DNA from 3 places in the Pedobacter jaeyakensis genome. Region 3 is predicted to be linked to each of the others. Evidence: riboswitches for the same ligand, from Rfam matches in the RefSeq annotation. Region 3 holds a riboswitch; each other region holds the start of a gene.
The links. A riboswitch is a leader RNA that binds a small molecule or an ion and turns the genes downstream of it on or off. The one in region 3 is predicted to bind S-adenosylmethionine.

Region 1 (3,281 bases), 880 kb from region 3:
GTATAATCAATTTTATATTGCGCAGCTTCACTGCCCGCCTGGGATTTTGTAGTGCCCATACACGAGAACATTACATCCCCTTTTAACAGGTGAGACCAACTTGAAGACTTGTCGAAATCAACCAAATGCTCTTCCAATTTTTTTGCAGAAATGCGCATAGAACGGCGCGTAAACACCATAACCTTTTCCAAACGGTTATCTGCGAGAAGTAACTTTACAAGTTCTTTACCTACCAGTCCGGTTGCACCAATCACCAATGCTATTTTTTTCATATTGTTAAGTCCTATTCATACAAAGTAAACAATTAACAATTAAGACACTACATTTGTGACAGGCAATGGCGAATACTAATAAAAATACAAAAACAAGACTGGTTTATCTATTACTCATTTTCATCGTAATTTTTGGAGGTCTCATGTCAAGGCGTATACCAGCAATACCTCCCGGGTTTGGTGATTTGCTGTGGGCAGTAATGATATTTTTAATGATTAGATGCTTAATCATCCGGGCCCGTATAAGCACTGTTGCAATATCAAGTTTATTAATCTGCTATGTAGTGGAATTTAGTCAACTCTACCACGCTTCGTGGATAGACCATGTAAGAGCAACAACTTTAGGTGCTTTAGTTTTGGGCCGGGGATTTTTATGGAGCGATATACTAGCGTATACAATAGGGGTCTTGACTTGCGTAGTAATAATTGGCTTCTCCAGTTTTAGAAGCAAGCTAACATAAAAATAGCGACTGTTATTTAATAGCCGCTATTTTTATATATATTGAAACGTATCTGCTTACTTGGCAATGGCCATTGATGATCTGTCTGCGATCATTATTTCCTCAGATGCATACTGTGAGGATTTTAAAGTGGCAAAATTGTTGAATTTTACATTATTCATATTACTTGCGACAATTGTACTTTGGTCTGCAGTTCCGCTGATTTTTAATACTGCGCTATCATTTACAACGCTGTAAATACTACCAACGGTTGCTTTAATCCTGGCAGTTGCACTTTGGCTTAAAAACAATTGAAGATATTTTACATCGAAGTTGTTGCTGGTTACCACCACTGATTGTCCGTATGCTTCAATGCGTTGAAGATCTTTAACAGTGATGTTGATGGTCACTTGCGATGATTCCATTGAATTGATGTATAGTGTTTGGCCCTTGCTCAATACTGAAGTTTTCTCAGGATTAAAGCTTTCCGTCCCTTGTACAATTTCTTTATCACCTTGTGTTAAAATGATCTTCACGTTTCCGCTAACCCAAATCTTGTTGAAATTTATAACTGAAGGAATTCGTGATGAGATGGTAGTGGGCTGCTGAGTTGCGAAAGTTGAGAAAGCGGAAGAAGTTAAAACTACTACTGTTAATGCTGCTGCGAATAATGTTTGTGTTAGAGTTTTCATGTCGTTTGATTTTTGAGGTCTTTTTTGTCGTTTTGTAATTAAGACGTAGGGATGACAAAAACGTTGCACGGCATTTTGGAATACTATACCAGTATTGGGTAAGTACCGACCAAACCCGAATATTATTCGACGAACGCCTCCATCAAAATTTAATTTCCATTCAGTCTTGCTACAGGCCCATATAGCGAACTTTATTCGTATTAATAGTTGTTTTTTTGGAAATGATTTTTCTTTGTTGCACTTTTGTACTGCTTATAGAGAAAGACGGAGGGATTAGACCCTGCGAAGTCTTAGCAACCTGTGCTTACAAGGTGCTACATTCTACTGAAGCCTGTTATTTGGCCTCTGAAAGATAAGTTAGTTGACGGCAGAGATGCCAATCGGTTAGCAGACTTTATCATTCTCGTTAAGCTTTGTTTATAATTCGTTCGGCACTTGTTTTGGCTCCGCCACTATCAAAAACAGCTTATTATCAACTCATATGGATACTATTTAAATGAACATTAGAGAAGAATTAGAAAAACGTATTCTGATCATCGACGGTGCAATGGGTACTATGATCCAGCGCTATGTTTTAACCGAAGAGGATTTTAGGGGAGAACGTTTTAAAGATCATCCTTGCGATGTAAAGGGCAACAATGATCTGCTCAACATCACGCGGCCGGATATTATCAAAGCTATTCATACAGAATACCTCAAGGCTGGAACTGATATTATTGAGACCAACACTTTTAGTACCCAACGCATTTCGCTGGCCGATTACCAGATGGAAGAGCTTGATTACGAAATGAGCTTTGAAGGAGCTAAAATTGCTAAAGAAGCCATCAATGAGTTCATGGCCAACAATCCCGACAGGAAATGCTTCGTTGCGGGTGCGGTTGGGCCAACAAACCGAACCCTTTCCATATCACCAGATGTGAATGATCCAGGCTACAGAGCGCTTACATTCGACCAGTTGGTTGATGCCTATGATGTTCAGATCAGGGGATTGGTTGACGGAGGTGCTGATGTACTGCTAATTGAAACAATATTCGATACTTTAAATGCAAAGGCAGCCATTTATGCAATTAAGCAATATGAAAAAATAATTGGTAGGAAAATAGAGATCATGATCTCAGGAACAATAACAGATGCTTCTGGAAGGACACTATCTGGCCAAACTGTGGAGGCCTTTTTGAACTCTGTAATTCATGCGAAGCCGCTAAGTATCGGCTTTAATTGTGCGCTTGGCGCAAAAGACATGAGGCCACATATTGAAGAACTATCGGCGAAGGCAGGTTGTTACGTATCGGCCTACCCAAATGCTGGTTTGCCAAATGAATTTGGTGCCTATGATGAAATGCCTCATGAAACTGCCCACCTGGTGGAAGATTTCATACAGCATGGGTTTGTTAACATTGTAGGTGGATGCTGCGGCACCACACCCGATCATATTGGCTGCATTGCTGAAAAAGCCAAGGGTATTGAACCAAGAAAAATACCTGAAATACCAGAATATCTCCGCTTGAGCGGATTGGAGCCTGTTGCGATCACGCCCGAAAGTATTTTTGTTAATATTGGTGAGCGAACAAATATCACAGGGTCTCCTAAATTCTCTAAACTTATCTTAAGCGGAGACTTTGAAGCTGCACTCACTGTGGCAAGACAACAAGTAGAAGGCGGAGCACAGGTGATAGACGTCAACATGGACGAAGGGATGATTGACTCTGAAGCCGCGATGACCAAATTTTTGAACCTGATTGCTTCTGAACCGGATATTTCTAAGCTACCGATCATGGTTGACTCATCAAAGTGGACGGTGATTGAAGCAGGTTTAAAGTGTTTACAGGGCAAAGGAATTGTAAACTCCATTTCTCTTAAGGAGGGTGAAGACAAAT
Region 2 (3,281 bases), 490 kb from region 3:
AAATGCTGCCAAAGAAAGGAATAACTATTCACTGGGTGAGTCAGACCATACTTGGGTGGGGTTAACTCCTGCTGAAACGTACCAAAAAGTTTATCCCAGAACACAAATACATCACCATAATTTTTATCCAAATAGTGTTCATCGCTAGCATGATGGATGCCATGGATAGATGGCGTTACAAAAATATATTCCAAATATCGTAAATTCTTACCTAATTGCGTGTGCGTAAAAAACGAATACCCGCCGTGCACTACCAATATAGTAATCACCATATTAGGATGGAACCCAACGAATGGCAAAACACACCAAAAGCAATTTCGAATTAGAGCCTGGAAAACTGTAATTCTCGAGGCGACGGTTAAATTAAACTCTTCACTTTGATGATGAACGATGTGTGCGGCCCAAAATAGATTCACCTCATGTCCCAACCTATGATACCAGTACCAAACAAAGTCTGTAGAAAGGATCAGCAGTACCCAAACCCACCATACATTAGAGATTTGAAAAATTGCATGATTACTATAAATCCAGGCATATAGGCTGTAAAAACTTGCTGAGATCAGCAGATTCAGCAAACGTTCTGCAATTCCTACGCTAAGGTTACTAATTGAACTTTCATATTTAAAAACCTCCTTACGCTTATCCGCACTAGTAAGCCTATATTCCAGCCATAGGAAAAGGAAAAAAGCAGGAATTGCAAAAGCCAGGTAATTAACTGCTAGCATACGGAACTAATTTCTCTCAGTGCATCCTTCACATATAATGAAGCTAACCTGTCCACAGCCTCACTTACCTCATCTTCAGTCGTATATCTGCTAAATGAAAACCTGATATTGGTTTGCTTATTGGCTAATCCAAGCGCAGACAATACATGAGAACTGGATCGACTTGAGCAAGCACTTCCTCCAGAGGCACAAATTCCATGATGGTCAAGATAACTCAGCACAGATTGCCCATTTTCCGGATTTGGTAGTGAAACACTAAGTACAGTTGCCAAGCTTTGCTGTTTGCTGGCTGAGTGCCCATTAAATTTAATTCCAGGTATTTTGCTAAGTAAATCGTTAATCATTTTTCCTTTGACGTTTATAAAATGCTGATGATGTTGACTTAAATTAGTGTAAGCCAGTTCCAATGCCTTGGCCAAACCAACTATGCTGCTTACGTTTTCTGTACCACTTCGCAAACCTCGCTCTTGCGCACCGCCATTTAACATGGGTATTAGCCTTTCAGGGTTCCGAGCGTACAAAAAGCCAATACCTTTAGGACCGTGAAACTTATGAGCAGAACCTACCAGGAAATCTGCGCGTAGAAGTTTAGTATTGTATTGATACTGGCAGATGGACTGCACGGTATCCGTATGGAAAATTGCGCCGAAGCTTTGACAGACTTCAGCTATCTGATGAATATCGTTAAGGTTACCAATTTCATTATTGGCATGCATCAAAGAAACAAATGCACTTTCATTTTTTTCCAGCAACACCTGAAGATGAGGTATTGATAATGCTCCTTGGTCGTCATTCTTAACAAAGAACAACTTAATGGTTCCAGATTTCTCCAATTGCTTTAAGGTATTCAATACCGCGTGGTGTTCCAGTTGGGAAGTTATGGCCACCTTAATACCGTTGGCACGGATAGCAGAAACGATAGCAGTATTATCAGCCTCTGTACCCCCTGAGGTAAATATGATAGATTTAGGATCGGCATTTAGCAAATCTGCAATTGTTTTTCTGGATTGTTCAATAGCTACTTTTGCAGCTCTCCCCTCATAATGTGAGGAAGAAGGATTTCCGTAGCTTTCAAATAAATAAGGCTCCATCGCATTAAATACATCCCGACTAAGCGATGTGGTAGCTGCATTGTCTAAGTAAATTTTCATCTTTTAAACTTTAATTTTTAAGCTTACACATCCAGGTTTCCGACGGGCACAAATCTTATCTTACCGCAACCATGTTGCGGAAGGAGTTAGCACCTTATTAAAAACAGGTTGCTAAGACGTCAAAGGGCCTTTCCCTCAGTCTTTCTGGATAAGTAAACAATTAATAAACTAGTTTTTTATTAAGGGCTGCCTCAAAAAGACAGCCCTTAAAAACCAAATATAATTTAACGAGTTTTTTTAGAGCATGCTTCACAGCAGACCCCCATTTCAGGTTGCAATGAGTAAACAACCTGACTTCGGTATGGCCATCCAGCACTACCGGCTACAAACAAAACATGAATGCTGAATAGCTTTAATCTTGCATATCATGATGCAAATATAATAAAGACTACCAAATTAGTAGATTTAATTATAATATATTTTTAATCCATAAAAAAAGAGGCCAGAAGCCTCTTTCATAAATGTTTAATATCGTGTTACTACAATGTTGCAATATCAATTACAAATCTGTAGCGTACATCACCTTTTTGCATACGATCGTAAGCAGCATCAATATCTTTAATATCAATCATTTCTATATCCGAAACAATATTGTGTTCTGCACAAAAATCAAGCATTTCCTGAGTTTCCGCTATACCACCAATTCCAGATCCGGCAAGGCTTTTACGACCGCCTAATAAACTAAACGCAGCAACTTCTGCTGGCTTAGGTGGAACTCCGACACAAATCATCGTGCCGTCTGTTCTCAACAAGCTCAAATACATGTTAAAATCATGCTCTGCAGAAACTGTGTCCAGAATAAAATCAAAAGTGCCTCTCGCTGCTTTCACTTGCTCGGCATCAGTTGTTACTACGAAGTGATGTGCACCTAACTTTTTAGCATCTTCTTCTTTTTTTGGCGAAGTGCTTAAAACAGTTACTTCAGCACCAAAAGCCACACCGAACTTCACAGCCATATGACCCAAGCCACCTAGTCCAAGTACTGCAAGCTTATGTCCTTTGCCAACCTTCCAATGTCTTAAAGGAGAGTAGGTGGTGATACCAGCACATAATAATGGAGCTGTGGCTGCAAGATCTAATTTCTCAGAAATATGCAAAACGAACTCTTCTCTTACAACAATCGTATTACTATAACCACCATAAGTTGGTGAAGAACCATCACGCTCCATGCTATTATAGGTTCCTGTATTACCTTCAAGACAATACTGCTCCAGGTCTTTCTTACAATTTTCGCAAACTTGGCAAGAATCCACCATGCAGCCGGTTCCTGCTAAATCTCCAACCTTGAAATTCTTTACATTTTCTCCTACTTTAACAACACGACCAACAATCTCATGCCCCGGAACCATTGGGAAAATTCCTGGAAACCAATCGTTTTTAATCTGATGCAGATCAGAGTGGCATA
Region 3 (3,281 bases):
GGCATGAGCCTGTTTCAAGCATTGAAGCCTGGTAGTCATATCATCGCCCCGGATGACATGTATTGGGGATTCAAGAAACAGCTTCAATCTATCTTTGCAGAAACGTTGGAATTTGATTTCATTGATCAAACAAATCTGGAACTGATTCAATCCCATATTAAATCAAACACCAAATTGATTTGGATTGAGACACCATCAAACCCCTTGCTTAAGGTAACCGATATTAAAGCAATTGCTAAGCTTGCAAAAGCACACCACCTCATACTGGCCTGCGATAGTACTTTCGCTTCTCCATGTCTTCAAAACCCAATTGTACTAGGTGCTGACATTGTAATGCATTCATCTACGAAATATATCGGTGGTCACAGCGATGTTTTAGGTGGAGTATTGATAACAGCTAAACAGGATGAGCTATGGCAGGCAATACGAAATGTTCAACAAATTGGAGGCGCAGTTCCTTCTCCATTCGATTGCTTCTTATTATTAAGAAGTATCAAAACATTGCCATACCGGATGCGAGCCCATAGTGAGAATGGATATGCATTGGCCAAGTTTTTAGAAACACATGCAGCGGTAGAACAAGTTTTTTATCCAGGATTGTCGTCACATCCACAATATGAAATAGCCAGAAAGCAAATGTCTGCGTTTGGCGGGATGTTGTCCATACTAGTTAAAGGTGGCGCTCAAGAAGCAAGGCGTGTTGTAAATGCCGTTAAAATATTTGCACAGGCTACCAGTTTAGGGGGCGTTGAGAGTCTGATAGAGCACCGCGCTTCAGTAGAAGGCCCAGACACTAAAACACCACAGAATTTAATTCGGATATCTGTTGGACTGGAACATATTGACGACCTTATTGCTGATTTGAACCAAGCTTTAAATCAATATTCTACATAAACAACGATGAAGTTTGTATAACAAAAAATAAATTATATATCTAATAAACAGATATTTGCTAAATTTTCAGAATTATATTTTGGTTTTTGAAGCTTACCCTATTACATTTGTATCAATATCTAGCAATAGCTAAGAAAGTCAATCCTATTTTCAGGTTTGATTTATAAAGAAGTGGCGAGAGACAGGCTCAATGACCCACTGGCAACCCTCCCAAATGGAGAAGGTGCCAATTCCTGACCAAAAAGCATGGTGCTATTTGGAAAGATAAATTGAAACAAGATGAAAAATGTAAAAATCTCACCGGATCAAACGAATTGTTTTATAGCCCAACATACCCGTTGTATGTGCTGTTGCATGCTATAGTTTGTAAATCTTCCATCTGTATTACCCATTCATTCGGAAGGCCCTTAAAAAGGGTACGGAAATTAAGTATGCCCCCACTGGGTGCAAATTCATTTTAACAGTTCACTATAAAAAAGAAAACATGTCAACCTCATATAAATTCGAAACATTACAATTACATGCTGGTCAGGAAATTGATCCGACAACTGGTTCCAGAGCAGTACCTATTTATCAAACTACCTCATACGGGTTTAAAAATTCTGAGCATGGTGCGAACCTTTTTGCGTTAAAAGAGTTTGGAAATATTTATACACGTATCATGAATCCGACCACGGATGTGTTCGAAAAAAGAGTAGCTGCTTTGGAGGGTGGTGTTGCGGCCTTGGCAGTTGGTTCTGGGCAGGCGGCACAGTTTATCGCTTTGAATAACATACTACAAGCTGGTGATAATTTTGTTTCCTCTTCTCATTTGTATGGTGGTTCTTACAACCAGTTTAAAGTTGCTTTCAAAAGATTAGGGATAGAAGTGAGATTTGCCAATGGCGATGACGAGCAAGATTTTGAGAGAAAAATCGATGCAAACACCAAAGCCATTTACCTGGAAAGCATTGGCAATCCGGCATTTAGTGTTGCAGACTTTGAAAAATTAGCTGCAATTGCCAATAAGTACGATCTCCCCTTAATTGTTGACAATACTTTCGGTGCTGCGGGCTACCTGTTCAGACCGTTGGAACATGGCGCGCACATCGTTGTTCAATCTGCTACGAAATGGATTGGCGGTCATGGAACAAGTATAGGCGGAGTGATCGTTGACGGAGGAAATTATAACTGGGGCAATGGAAAATTTCCTCAGTTTAGCGAACCTTCCGAAGGCTATCATGGTTTAATATTTAGCGATGTTTTTGGTGCCGCCGGGCCTTTTGGCAATATTCAGTTCATTATCCGTGCAAGGGTTGAGGGATTGAGGGATTTCGGTCCTGCGCTATCACCTTTTAATTCTTTTCTACTGACTCAAGGACTTGAAACACTTTCTCTAAGGGTACAACGACACGTAGACAATGCTCTTGACCTTGCGAACTGGTTAGAAGGCCATGAATCGGTAAAAAAAGTTAATTATCCAGGTCTTGAAAGTAGCCCATATCATGCCAACGCCAAAAAGTATTTAAAGCACGGTTTTGGCGCGGTATTATCATTTGAGCTTCATGGCGACCTTGAAAATGCATCTAAGCTAGTGGATAGTCTAAAACTAATTAGCCACCTTGCAAATGTTGGCGATGCAAAAACACTAATTATCCAGCCCGCAGCAACAACTCATCAGCAACTTAGTGAAAGCGAGCAGATCGCCTCTGGAGTGTCACCAAGTTTATTGAGAATCTCTGTGGGTATTGAGCATATCGATGATATTAAAGCAGATTTAGAACAAGCATTTGCAGCGATTCATCACTAAAATCAATTATTTCATCAACTGAATGAGTACTATTTCTACATATTTTCATAATGAACTTTTCGAATTTGAGAGTGGTAAAACCCTGCCCGGCCTTCAAATCGCTTATCAGACTTATGGTAAATTAAATGCAAATAAAGATAATGTTATTTGGGTTTGCCATGCCTTAACTGCTAACGCTGATGTTTTAGATTGGTGGAAAGGCCTCTTCGGCAACAATGATCTTTTTAATCCAGAAGAGCATTACATCATTTGTGCTAACGTATTAGGCTCCCATTATGGTACAAGCAACCCATTAAGTGAAAATACGGTAACCGGTCAGCCTTATTATCTTTCCTTTCCGGAATTTACCATAAGGGATCTTGTAGCAGCTCATCGATTGTTAGCAGCACATTTGGAGATTGAAAATATCAAAGTACTGATTGGCGGATCACTAGGCGGTCAACAAGCATTGGAATGGTCGATCATTGAGAACAACAGAATTGAAAATCTAATACTAGTAGCAACCAACGCTGTACATTCTCCATGGGGCATTGCTTTCAACGAAAGTCAGCGTATGGCCATTGCTACTGATAGAACTTTTTATGCACAACAGCCGGAA

Region 1: another riboswitch for S-adenosylmethionine. It lies ahead of metH (methionine synthase); the one in region 3 lies ahead of ACXZ1K_RS09860 (O-acetylhomoserine aminocarboxypropyltransferase/cysteine synthase family protein).
Region 2: another riboswitch for S-adenosylmethionine. It lies ahead of ACXZ1K_RS12075 (cysteine desulfurase family protein); the one in region 3 lies ahead of ACXZ1K_RS09860 (O-acetylhomoserine aminocarboxypropyltransferase/cysteine synthase family protein).

Annotation. Positions count from the first base shown of each region.
Region 1 covers NZ_CM136921.1:1,336,888-1,340,168, reverse strand. The annotation lists gene ACXZ1K_RS06065 (NAD(P)H-binding protein) at 1-272, opposite strand, end outside; gene ACXZ1K_RS06060 (ribosomal maturation YjgA family protein) at 338-733, shown strand; gene ACXZ1K_RS06055 (GIN domain-containing protein) at 790-1,404, opposite strand; SAM riboswitch class I at 1,654-1,763, shown strand; gene metH (methionine synthase) at 1,901-3,281, shown strand, end outside.
Region 2 covers NZ_CM136921.1:2,699,461-2,702,741, reverse strand. The annotation lists gene ACXZ1K_RS12080 (sterol desaturase family protein) at 1-725, opposite strand, end outside; gene ACXZ1K_RS12075 (cysteine desulfurase family protein) at 719-1,876, opposite strand; SAM riboswitch class I at 1,929-2,031, opposite strand; gene ACXZ1K_RS12070 (NAD(P)-dependent alcohol dehydrogenase) at 2,356-3,281, opposite strand, start outside.
Region 3 covers NZ_CM136921.1:2,213,711-2,216,991, reverse strand. The annotation lists gene ACXZ1K_RS09865 (trans-sulfuration enzyme family protein) at 1-894, shown strand, start outside; SAM riboswitch class I at 1,053-1,165, shown strand; gene ACXZ1K_RS09860 (O-acetylhomoserine aminocarboxypropyltransferase/cysteine synthase family protein) at 1,379-2,683, shown strand; gene ACXZ1K_RS09855 (homoserine O-acetyltransferase family protein) at 2,706-3,281, shown strand, end outside.